DNA from 3 places in the Paenibacillus sp. GYB003 genome. Region 3 is predicted to be linked to each of the others. Evidence: riboswitches for the same ligand, from Rfam matches in the RefSeq annotation. Region 3 holds a riboswitch; each other region holds the start of a gene.

The links. A riboswitch is a leader RNA that binds a small molecule or an ion and turns the genes downstream of it on or off. The one in region 3 is predicted to bind cobalamin.
Region 1: it holds a riboswitch for cobalamin, as region 3 does, so the genes downstream of both, PV407_RS06290 (ABC transporter substrate-binding protein) here and PV407_RS11855 (ABC transporter substrate-binding protein) in region 3, are expected to answer to the same signal.
Region 2: it holds a riboswitch for cobalamin, as region 3 does, so the genes downstream of both, nrdI (class Ib ribonucleoside-diphosphate reductase assembly flavoprotein NrdI) here and PV407_RS11855 (ABC transporter substrate-binding protein) in region 3, are expected to answer to the same signal.

The regions. Positions count from the first base shown of each region.
Region 1 covers NZ_JARBDC010000009.1:30,612-33,866, forward strand. The annotation lists gene PV407_RS06280 (ABC transporter substrate-binding protein) at 1-636, opposite strand, end outside; gene PV407_RS06285 (hypothetical protein) at 761-970, shown strand; cobalamin riboswitch at 1,087-1,300, shown strand; gene PV407_RS06290 (ABC transporter substrate-binding protein) at 1,539-2,513, shown strand; gene PV407_RS06295 (FecCD family ABC transporter permease) at 2,510-3,255, shown strand, end outside.
Region 2 covers NZ_JARBDC010000001.1:11,826-15,080, reverse strand. The annotation lists gene PV407_RS00085 (SDR family oxidoreductase) at 1-147, shown strand, start outside; gene PV407_RS00080 (hypothetical protein) at 248-904, shown strand; gene PV407_RS00075 (cysteine dioxygenase) at 999-1,493, shown strand; cobalamin riboswitch at 1,696-1,895, shown strand; gene nrdI (class Ib ribonucleoside-diphosphate reductase assembly flavoprotein NrdI) at 2,064-2,423, shown strand; gene nrdE (class 1b ribonucleoside-diphosphate reductase subunit alpha) at 2,410-3,255, shown strand, end outside.
Region 3 covers NZ_JARBDC010000033.1:49,799-53,053, reverse strand. The annotation lists gene PV407_RS11860 (sulfatase-like hydrolase/transferase) at 1-798, opposite strand, end outside; cobalamin riboswitch at 932-1,128, shown strand; gene PV407_RS11855 (ABC transporter substrate-binding protein) at 1,391-2,380, shown strand; gene PV407_RS11850 (helical backbone metal receptor) at 2,402-3,223, shown strand.

The DNA of each region.
Region 1 (3,255 bases), on a different contig from region 3:
CGCGGTCATTTCCCGCCCGTGATGAAACTGCACCCCTTTGCGCAAATAAAACGTCCACGTCATGTTCGCCTCGTCGGCTTCCCAATGATGGGCGAGGCCGGGGACGAACGTTTCCGCCACGCGGTCGTACCGGACGAGCGTGTCGAACACTTGATTGATAATATGCATATCGAGCGCCGAAAACGTCACGATCGGATCGAGCGAGTAGATCGCCCAATGGACGGGGAAGCGCAAAACTTCCACCGCCTCCCGTTCGGATCCTTCCGCTTTGTAGCCGAAATATTCGGACAGCCAATCGCCGAATCGTTCCTTCGCGGACGTATCGTCCCCGTACCGGCGAATGAGCTCCAGCGCGCCCGGAACGTCGCCGCGCTGCGCCACATGCTTCGCGTTGTCGATCAGCATCCGCGCGCGGTCGACCCGGAACGTCAGCGCCGACCGGTTGCCGCGCCCCCGCCCGGGCGTCCACGAGATCCAGCCGCACTCGCACATTTTGCGAATGACGAGCTTGGCGTTTCGCTCGCTGCAGTACAGCTTGCCTGCGACGTCCCGGAGCGTTACCCCGATCGGCTCGTTGTCGGGCGCTTCGGGGTAGGCGCGGCGCAGCAGCAAATATTGTTGGGAAGCGTAAAGCAACGGCGCTCACCTCGCTGTTTGAATGAAAAAAAGGGGAAATGAAGTACATCGATTATACCCTTTTTTGCCTCTTTTGACGACCGTACAATGGCGGTAAAGGAAGCGTAAGAGGAGTGAGGGTCCTATGCATCATCGCAAACCGGAAATGATCTACGAATTCGAGCGGGAGCGGCTGGCGAACGTCGGTCGGGACGATTGGAACGACGGCCCGGGCGGGGAGACGGAAAGCGCCGCCGCGGGTCGCGGACGGAAGCGGGGCGTCGTCGGAGCGGCGGCCTTGGCTTGCATTTTCGCGGGGACGGTCATGGTCGCCCTGAGCTTGTTCGGCCGGTAGCAGCGGCGGCCGCGTCGAAAGGGGAACCGCGCCGCTGCAATACCTATTGCCAGCGGCCCGGATTTGGCCTATAATCGATCCGTAAGCCAGATGCCCGTCCGCATGGTTTGTACGCCATTTATAATAGGCCAACAGGTGCCCGAACGACGCCGTCGATCGGGTTAAAAGGGAAGTCGGTGCGAATCCGACACGGTCCCGCCACTGTGAAATAGGAGCTTTCTCACGATGCCACTGTCCGCCGAGCGGACGGGAAGGCGAGGAAGCGGCGCCCGCTTGATTGCGGCCGGCGCGCCTATGAGTCAGGAGACCTGCCTGCTTGGTAAGCCCCAAGGAATCCTTCGAGGAAAAGGAGCCGGCTTATTCGGGAACGTTGTCTGCTTCTCGCCGTTCGGCGGTTGCCCGTATTCGCTGTGAACGCCCCTGTCCTTCCGAGGACGGGGGCTTTTTGCTTGCGAAGGCGCGGGAACCGGAACAGGCGTTCAATGGGTTCAGGTACGGGTTCGGTTCGGGTTCAGGTTCAGGGGAGATTCGGGGTACAAGGATCGGGGCAAAAAAAGGAGAGATCGAGATGAAGAAGCTTGGCGTGCTGTCGCTTGCCATCGCGCTCGCGCTGACGGCAGCGGCGTGCGGATCGACCAAAACCGAGGGAGTCAAGGAGCCCGCGCAGGCGTCGCCCGGCGGAACGGCCAAAGCCGGCGGCGGCGCGGAAACGGGGAAGAAAACGGTATATCCGCTTACGGTCAAAGACAGCTCGGGCAAAGAATTTACGTTCGCCAAAGCGCCGGAGCGCATCGTTTCTCTGTCGCCGACGGAGACGGAGGTGCTGTTCGCGCTCGGACTCGGCGACAAAATCGTCGGCGTGTCCAATCTGGACGATTACCCGGAAGAGGCGAAAAGCAAGCCGAAAATGGGCAACCTGCAGGGCAACCCGGAAGCGATCATCGCGGCGAATCCGGACATCGTGTTCGCGGGTCTGTCGCTGAACAAAAATTCGGTGGCGAAGCTGAACGAGCTGAAGCTGAATTTGTTCCAAACGAATCCGAAGACGATCGACGAGGCGATGGAGCGCATTTTGCTGTTCGGCCGCATTACGGACAAGCAGGAGCAAGCCGAGAAAGTCGTCGCGCAAATGCAAAAGGAGAAGCAGCAGGTCGTCGACGCGCTCAAAGGGCTGAAGCCCGAGCAGAAGAAAAAAGTGTACATCGAATTTTCGCCCGGCTGGACCGTCGGCAAAGGCGAATTTTTGGACGATATGATCACGCTTGCCGGCGGGGTGAACGTGGCGTCGGATTTGCAGGGCTGGAAGCAAATCAGCGAAGAAAAAGTGATTCAGCAAAATCCCGACGTCATCTTTTTCGCGAAAGCCGTCCCGGATCTGGAGAAGACGATTCGCGGCCGCAGCGGGTGGGATAAAATCGCCGCGATTCAGGCGAACAAGGTGATCGCGCTCGACGACAATTTGCTGTCGCGGCCCGGCCCGAGAATTACGAAAGCGTTGGCCGATATGGCCAAAGGGCTTTATCCGGATTTGGTGAAGCAATGAAACGAACGTTATTCGGCTGGGGAGTAGCAGGCTTGCTGCTCCTTCTTGTTTCCGTCGTCGTCAGCTTGTCGCTCGGCTCGGCGCACATTCCGATTCCGCAAGTATGGGGCATCCTGGTCAAGCAGCTGCCTTTCGTCGGAGACACGGTGCAGGCGACGTGGCCCGCTTCGTCGGAGCAAATCATTATGAAGGTCCGGCTTCCGCGCATCGTGCTCGGGGTGCTGATCGGCGGGGCGCTATCCGTATCCGGCGCCGGCTTCCAGGGCGTGCTGCGCAATCCGCTGGCCGATCCGTATACGCTCGGCGTCGCCTCGGGGGCGTCGGTCGGCGCGGCGTTCCTGATCATGTTCGGGCTTCACTACGCGATATTCGGCATGTGGTCGATTCCGATCGTCGCGTTCGGCACCGGCATGGCCACGCTGTGGGTCGTATTCCGGCTGGCCGGCGTCCAGGGCAAGTTTCGCACGGAAACGGTCATTTTGTCCGGCGTCGTCGTTTCTTCCTTTTTAAGCGCGATCGTGTCGTTTATGGTCGCTTTGAATTCGGACCGGATCGTCAACGAAATTTTGTTTTGGCTGATGGGCAGCTTGTCGCTGCGGGGCTGGCCGTATACGACGGTCGTTTTGCCGTATCTCGCGGTCGGCGCGGCCATTTTGATCGCGTACGGGCGTCCGTTGAACTTGTTCACGCTCGGCGAACGGCATGCGGCGCATTTGGGGGTGCGGGTCGAGCGGACGAAATG
Region 2 (3,255 bases), on a different contig from region 3:
ATGCAGCATTTGCAGCAAATTCCGCTCGGCCGGTACGGGACGCCGGAAGAGTTCGCCAGAACGATCGTCTATCTCGGCTCGTTCGCCAATACGTACGTTACCGGACAAGCGGTGCTCGTCGACGGAGGCATGGTTCGGGCGCTGTAAGACGAACGACATCGCTCCGGAAGGAAACGCGGGGCGCTTCGCCGGTGCGGGGCGCCCTTTTCGCACGCAAATGGAATGTCGAACAGGAGGGGGACGCCGAATGTGGAGCTTGGCGCAAACGTTGGCGGCCCGGAGGCCGCTTCAATCGCTCAAGCCTGCGGCCGTCTGGAACGCGGAGCTGGATGCCGCGATCGCCGCGCAGGCGGACGAATGGGTCGGCCGGCTTGCCGTCGGAAGCAAGTCCGACGCGCTGTCTTTTATCGCGGGGCTGCATGCGTGGAACGACAGCCTGGACGCTTCCCATGATATCTCGCAAAACGTCGAGACGGAAACGGGCAGCTATTGGCACGGCATCATGCACCGGATGGAAGGCGACTATTGGAACTCGAAATATTGGATGAAACGCGTCGGCCGGCACCCGATCTTTCCGGAGCTGCACCGGGCGGCCGCCGAGCTGTTGTCGGGACCGTCGGGGCTGGCGGCGTTGGACGAAGGCCCGGGCAAGGATTTGTTGAAGGCGCTTGCGAAAGCCGACGGCTGGGATCCGTACTTGTTCGTCGATGCCGTGGAACGGCAGACGGAGCGGGAGCGGGACGAACGGACGGCTTATTGGCTGCGGAGCGTGCAGTGGCACGAGATCCGCCTGCTGCTTCGCCACTGCTACCGCGGCGCGACAGGCGAAGAACCGCCCGCGCTCGGAGCCGGAAACGTCGGCACGACGGTATTCAAGCCGATTGGGACCGATCGAGAAGAATAGGCGCGGCCGAAGCGCGCCGCCCCGAACCGTTCGGGCCATGGGCACATATAGATGGGTAAGGCGGTAAACGCCCTGACTTCGGGGAGGGTGTCCCATGCTGTTCAAACAACGGGTTGACGACGTGCTGTCGTCGCTGCGGCAGCCGTCGCTGCGGGAGCTGCACGAGGCGCTGGACGCGATCGGCGCGACGGCCGAGCTGATCGCCCCGTACGTGACCGAGCCCGACCGGCTGCCTTACGGCCGCAACGTGCTGTTCCGTTCCGATCACGTCGAGGCGATCGTCGTTCATATTCCGCCCGGGAGCGAAACGTTCGTCCACGATCACGGCCGTTCCGTCGGCTGCGCCCTGCTGCTCGAAGGCGCGATGCTCAATGCGACGTACCGGACGGGCGGCGGCGGGGAAGCGTTCCTCGTCGCGCAATGCCGGGTGCCGGAAGGCCGGCGCATCGAGGCTCCCGCCAAGCAAATTCACCGGATGAGCAACCCGGGCGTCCGGCGCGCCGTTTCGCTGCATTTGTACGCCCCGCCATTGGCGGAGACGAACACGTATAAGCCGGTCGAGGAATATGTGCTCGACTATGTCATCTGAAGGCGCCGGTTCCGGCCGATCCTCCTCTTCGCGGGGAGGTCTTTTTTTGTCGCTCTATGAAAAAAGCTGTCGGCGATTTTCATAGAGCCGAAACGCCAAGCCGTTGGGCCGTTCCCGAAATGTCTACCCCTATTCGCATAAAAATAGAGGGCCGCTTGCATTGACAAGCACAACATATTGATATAAATTATTACATACAAACTACATATTGTTGTAACGGGTGCTTTTCCGTCTAGCGGACGGATAAAGCTTAATAGGGAAGTCCGGTGCGAAGCCGGCGCGGTCCCGCCACTGTAAGGGAGTAGATTTCGTCCGATTAGGCCACTGGCTCTTATGCCGGGAAGGCGGACGCGAGTCGCCCGATTCCCGAGCCAGGAGACCTGCCCGTTATCGACACAAGCCCTACGGTCGATAGGCACGGTGTCCGTTTCGTCGTTAAGCTGCCAGCTTCGCTTTTTTAGGCTGCACGCATTCGGCGCATCCGGCCGTATCGCCGATGCGCTTTTTTCATGCGGCCGAAAAGCGTCGTGTTGGGGGCCCCGGGTAGTTGGAAAGGGGATATTGCACATCATGTTGATCGTTTACGACTCCAAAACGGGGAATGTGAAACGGTTCGTCGGCAAGCTGAACATGCCGGCCGTCCCGATCGAGAGCGAGATGACCGTCGACGAGCCGTTCGTGCTCGTCACGTATACGACCGGCTTCGGCCAAGCGCCGGAGAAGACGCTGTCGTTTCTGAAGCGCAACTATCGCAGGCTCGTCGGCGTGTCCGCCAGCGGCAACCGCAACTGGGGCGAAGGGTTCGCGCGCAGCGCCGACCGGATCGCGGCGATGTACAACGTGCCGATACTCGGCAAATTCGAGCTGGCCGGCACATCGGCCGACGTCGAACGATTCGTACGGGAGGTGAACGCGGTTGCGGCACATTGAATTGAACAATATGCTGATGCAGCGCGACGAAGAAGGATTTTTCCAACTGGACAAAGACCGTGAGGCGGTAGACGCCTTCATGGAGGAAGTGGAGCGCAAAAGCGTCCGTTTTCCCGACACGGCGCATAAAATCCGCTACATGATCGAGAACGATTTTTACGAAAACGTGCTCGAAACCTATACAATGGAACAAGTGGAATACATATACGGCATCGCCCACGGCTATCGTTTCGAGTTTCCTTCCTACATGGCCGCGTCGAAATTTTATACGGATTACGCGTTGAAAAGCGACGACCGTTCGCAGTATTTGGAGCATTTTCCGGATCGGGTCGCCATCGTCGCGCTGCATTTGGCGCGGGGCGATATGGAGTCGGCCCGCGCGCTGACGGAATCGATGATGGAGCGCAGGCTGCAGCCGGCGACCCCGACGTTTCTGAACGCCGGCAAAAGCCGCAGAGGCGAGATGGTGTCGTGCTTCCTGCTCGAGCTCGACGATTCGCTCAATTCGATCAATTACGGCATCGGCACGTGCATGCAGCTTTCGAAAATCGGCGGCGGCGTCGCCGTCAACCTGTCCAAGCTGCGCGGGCGCGGCGAGCCGATCAAAGGCGTCGAAGGCGCGGCCAAAGGCATCATGCCGGTATTGAAGCTGATGGAGGACGCGTTCTCGTACGCCGACCAGATGGGGCAGCGCAAAGGCTCGGGCGCCGGCTATTACAACATTTTCGGCTGGGACGTCATGGAGTTTCTCGACAGCAAAAAAATTAACGCCGACGAGAAGACGCGGCTCAAGACGCTGTCGATCGGCCTGATCGTGCCGGGCAAATTTTAC
Region 3 (3,255 bases):
GAGCCCGATCGCCTCGTCGAGCTGGCTGACGATGCCGTAATAGCGGGCGACGACCGGCGCCCAATCTTTCCATTCGTAGTGCTCGACGCCCCAGTTGTACAGCTGCTGTCTCTGTATATACGGCTTCCCGGCAAACGTTTCGCGAAATCCGCTCCATTCGGGAATATCGGCCGGATCGTACATATCGGCGAATCGGCCCGACGGCCGGCACGGCAAGTGCGGCTCCGGAAAATGAAGCGCCATATGCCAGCGCTTGCCGGAGCGATGCAGCTTCTCCATCGTCTCGGAGGCCCGCTCCGCCAGCCAATGCGTGCGCGAATGCTCGACCGGAATCGGATTCGGCTCGCCGAAATATCCGTTCGTGTACGTCGCATCCGGGTACAGCCGTTTCGCGAACCGGCCGTACTCGTCCTCGGCGACGGCTTCGTCATAGCCGAATGCGGTCGGGCCGCAGGTCGGATGGACGCCCCATTTCCCCAAAAACGCGGACGCATACCCGCAGTCTCGCAGCGTTCGCGTCCAGCTGTAATCGCTCGGCTGGAGCGTTGCCACCGGCAAAGCGCCGCTGTAATTCCACAGCGCCCCGAACGTTTCGGCTCTCCGGCCGGCCAACAACGACTGTCTCGCCGGACCGCAAACCGGAATGTGCGAAAAAGCGTTCGCGAAAACGGCTCCTTCGGACGCGAGCCGATCCAAATTCGGCGTCCGGACGGGATACCGCCCGCTCGAGCCGACGCAGTCGTACCGCAGCTGGTCGGCCGTAATCAGCAATAGGTTCGGCGCGGATGTTGCGTTCATCTCTTTTCCTCCCGACATGACATTCTTGCACTTGGAACAGCATCGGACATACATGCGTCAGGCAGCAGGACTAGATCAACATAGCGACTCTATGATATAATCGCTCAAGAGATTTGAGCTTGAACGAATCGAAATGCTGCAAATGCCAGCAGGTGCCCGCCGTCCATCCAGGACGGCCGGGTTAAAAGGGAAGCCGGTGCGAATCCGGCGCGGTCCCGCCACTGTGAATCGGGGAGCCCCTCCATATGCCACTGTTCCGTACGGAACGGGAAGGCGAGGAGCTCGTCACGACCCGAGAGCCAGGAAACCTGCCTGCTGCGCTCCAGCCACGTAGGTCCTTCGCGGAAAAGGATCGGCTAAATCGGGAACTTGGACCGTTTATCGGCATCGCTTTCTGCCGTCCGGCTCGGGCTCCGCCGTGCGTTTCGCGCGCGACGAACGCCCTGCCGCCGGCTGCGACCGCCGGCTCATTCCTTGATTTGCTGCCTCCGTCCTGACAAGGATGGAGGCTTTTTCGTCGTGCGGAGAGGACGAATTTCATCGCTTCAAGCTTTCAGCTCCAATCCGAATCCGAAGGGGAAGAATGACCGACATGAACAAATTGGCTCAACTCACGCTCGTACTACTGCTCAGCCTATCGCTCGCCGCTTGCGGGGGAGCCGGGGGCGACCGAAACGCCGCCGCGGGAGGAACGCCCGCCGGGTCCGACAAACAGACGGAAACCGGCGCAGCCGCCCAATCGACGAAATATCCGCTGACGGTAAAAGATACGACCGGCACCGAAATGACGATTGCGAAGGCGCCGCAGCGCATCGTTTCGACGTCGACCGCCGAGACGGAAATTTTGTTCGCGCTCGGGCTCGGCGATCGCGTCGTGGCCGTCTCCGACTTCGACAATTACCCGGAGGAGGCGAAAAGCAAGCCGAAGGTCGGCGGCGTATCCGCGCCGAACGTCGAAGCGATTTTGGCGGCGAACGCCGACTTGGTGATCACCGGCATTTCGATCAAGGACGACGCGCTTGGCAAGCTCCGCTCCTTGAACCTGCCTCTGTACAAGTTCGAGCCGAAATCGGTCGACGATATTTTGAACACCGTCAAGACGATCGGGCTGCTGACGGACAAGCAGAAGGAAGCCGAAGCGCTCGCCGAAACGATGAAAAAAGAAATCGACCGGGTGAAAGCGGCGGTCGGCGGCCTGAAGCCGGAGCAAAAGAAAAAGGTGTATATCGAATTTTCCCCCGGCTGGACCGTCGGCAAAGGCGAATTCATGGACGAGCTCATTACGCTGGCCGGCGGCGTCAACATCGCTTCCGATACGAAAGGGTTCAACAAAATCAACGAAGAAAAAATGATCCAGGACAATCCGGCCGTCATTTTCTATACGACGGGGGCGAAAGACAAAGCGGGCCAAACGCTCGACCAAATCATTAAACAACGGAACGGCTGGGACAAAATCGAGGCGATCGCCGCGAACCGTCTCATCGCCGTCGACCAAGATACGCTGTCGCGTCCGGGGCCGCGCATTACGCAAGGGCTGCTCAGCATAGCCAAAGGCATTTACCCCGATCTGTTCAAAAATTGACCGGGAAGGAGCGGCATCGCGATGAGAATCGTCTCCCTTTGCCCGAGCAATACGGAGCTGCTCGGCTTCATGGGCTTCGCCCCGAGCCTCGTCGGGGTCGACAATTATTCCGATTGGCCGGCGTCCGTCGCCGGATTGCCGAGGCTCGGCTCGGATATGAAAATCGACATGGACGCCGTCGAGGCGCTTCGTCCTGACCTGGTCGTCGCTTCGCTGACCGTTCCCGGCATGGAAGCGAACATCGCGGGGCTCAACGAGCGCGGCGTTCCGTACATCACGCTCAGCCCGAAAAAGCTCGCCGACATCGCCGCCAATATGACGATCGTGGGCGAGGCGCTCGGCGCGGAATCCGCCGCCGAGCGGGCGCGAAGCCGGTTCGAGGCGATGCTGGAACGTTACGCCGCGCTAAGCCTCGAATGCGCGAGCAAGCCTTCGCTGTACTGGGAATGGTGGCCGAAGCCGGTATTTACGCCGGGCGGCGGCAACTGGCTGACCGAAATCAGCGCGCTTGCCGGAGCCGCGAACGCATTTGCGGACGACGATCGGGCCAGCGTCAAAACCGACTGGGACGAAGTGGTCCGCCGCGATCCCGACTACATGTTGCTCGCTTGGGTCGGCGTACGGGAACGGCTCGTCAAGCCGGAAACGGTGGCGAAGCGGGACGGCGCGGACAAGCTGCGGGCGCTGGCCGGCGGACGCGTGCACGTCATGGAGGAGTCGCTCTATTGCAGACCGTCGCCGCTTCTCGTCGCCGGCTTGCACAAGCTGGGACGTCTTCTTCACCCGGACGTCTACCCCGCCTACGACGAAGACGAAATGAGCCGCTGGCTAAGCGGCAGCTAAGCAGCCAGGCAGCCAGGCACCAGCCAGGCAGC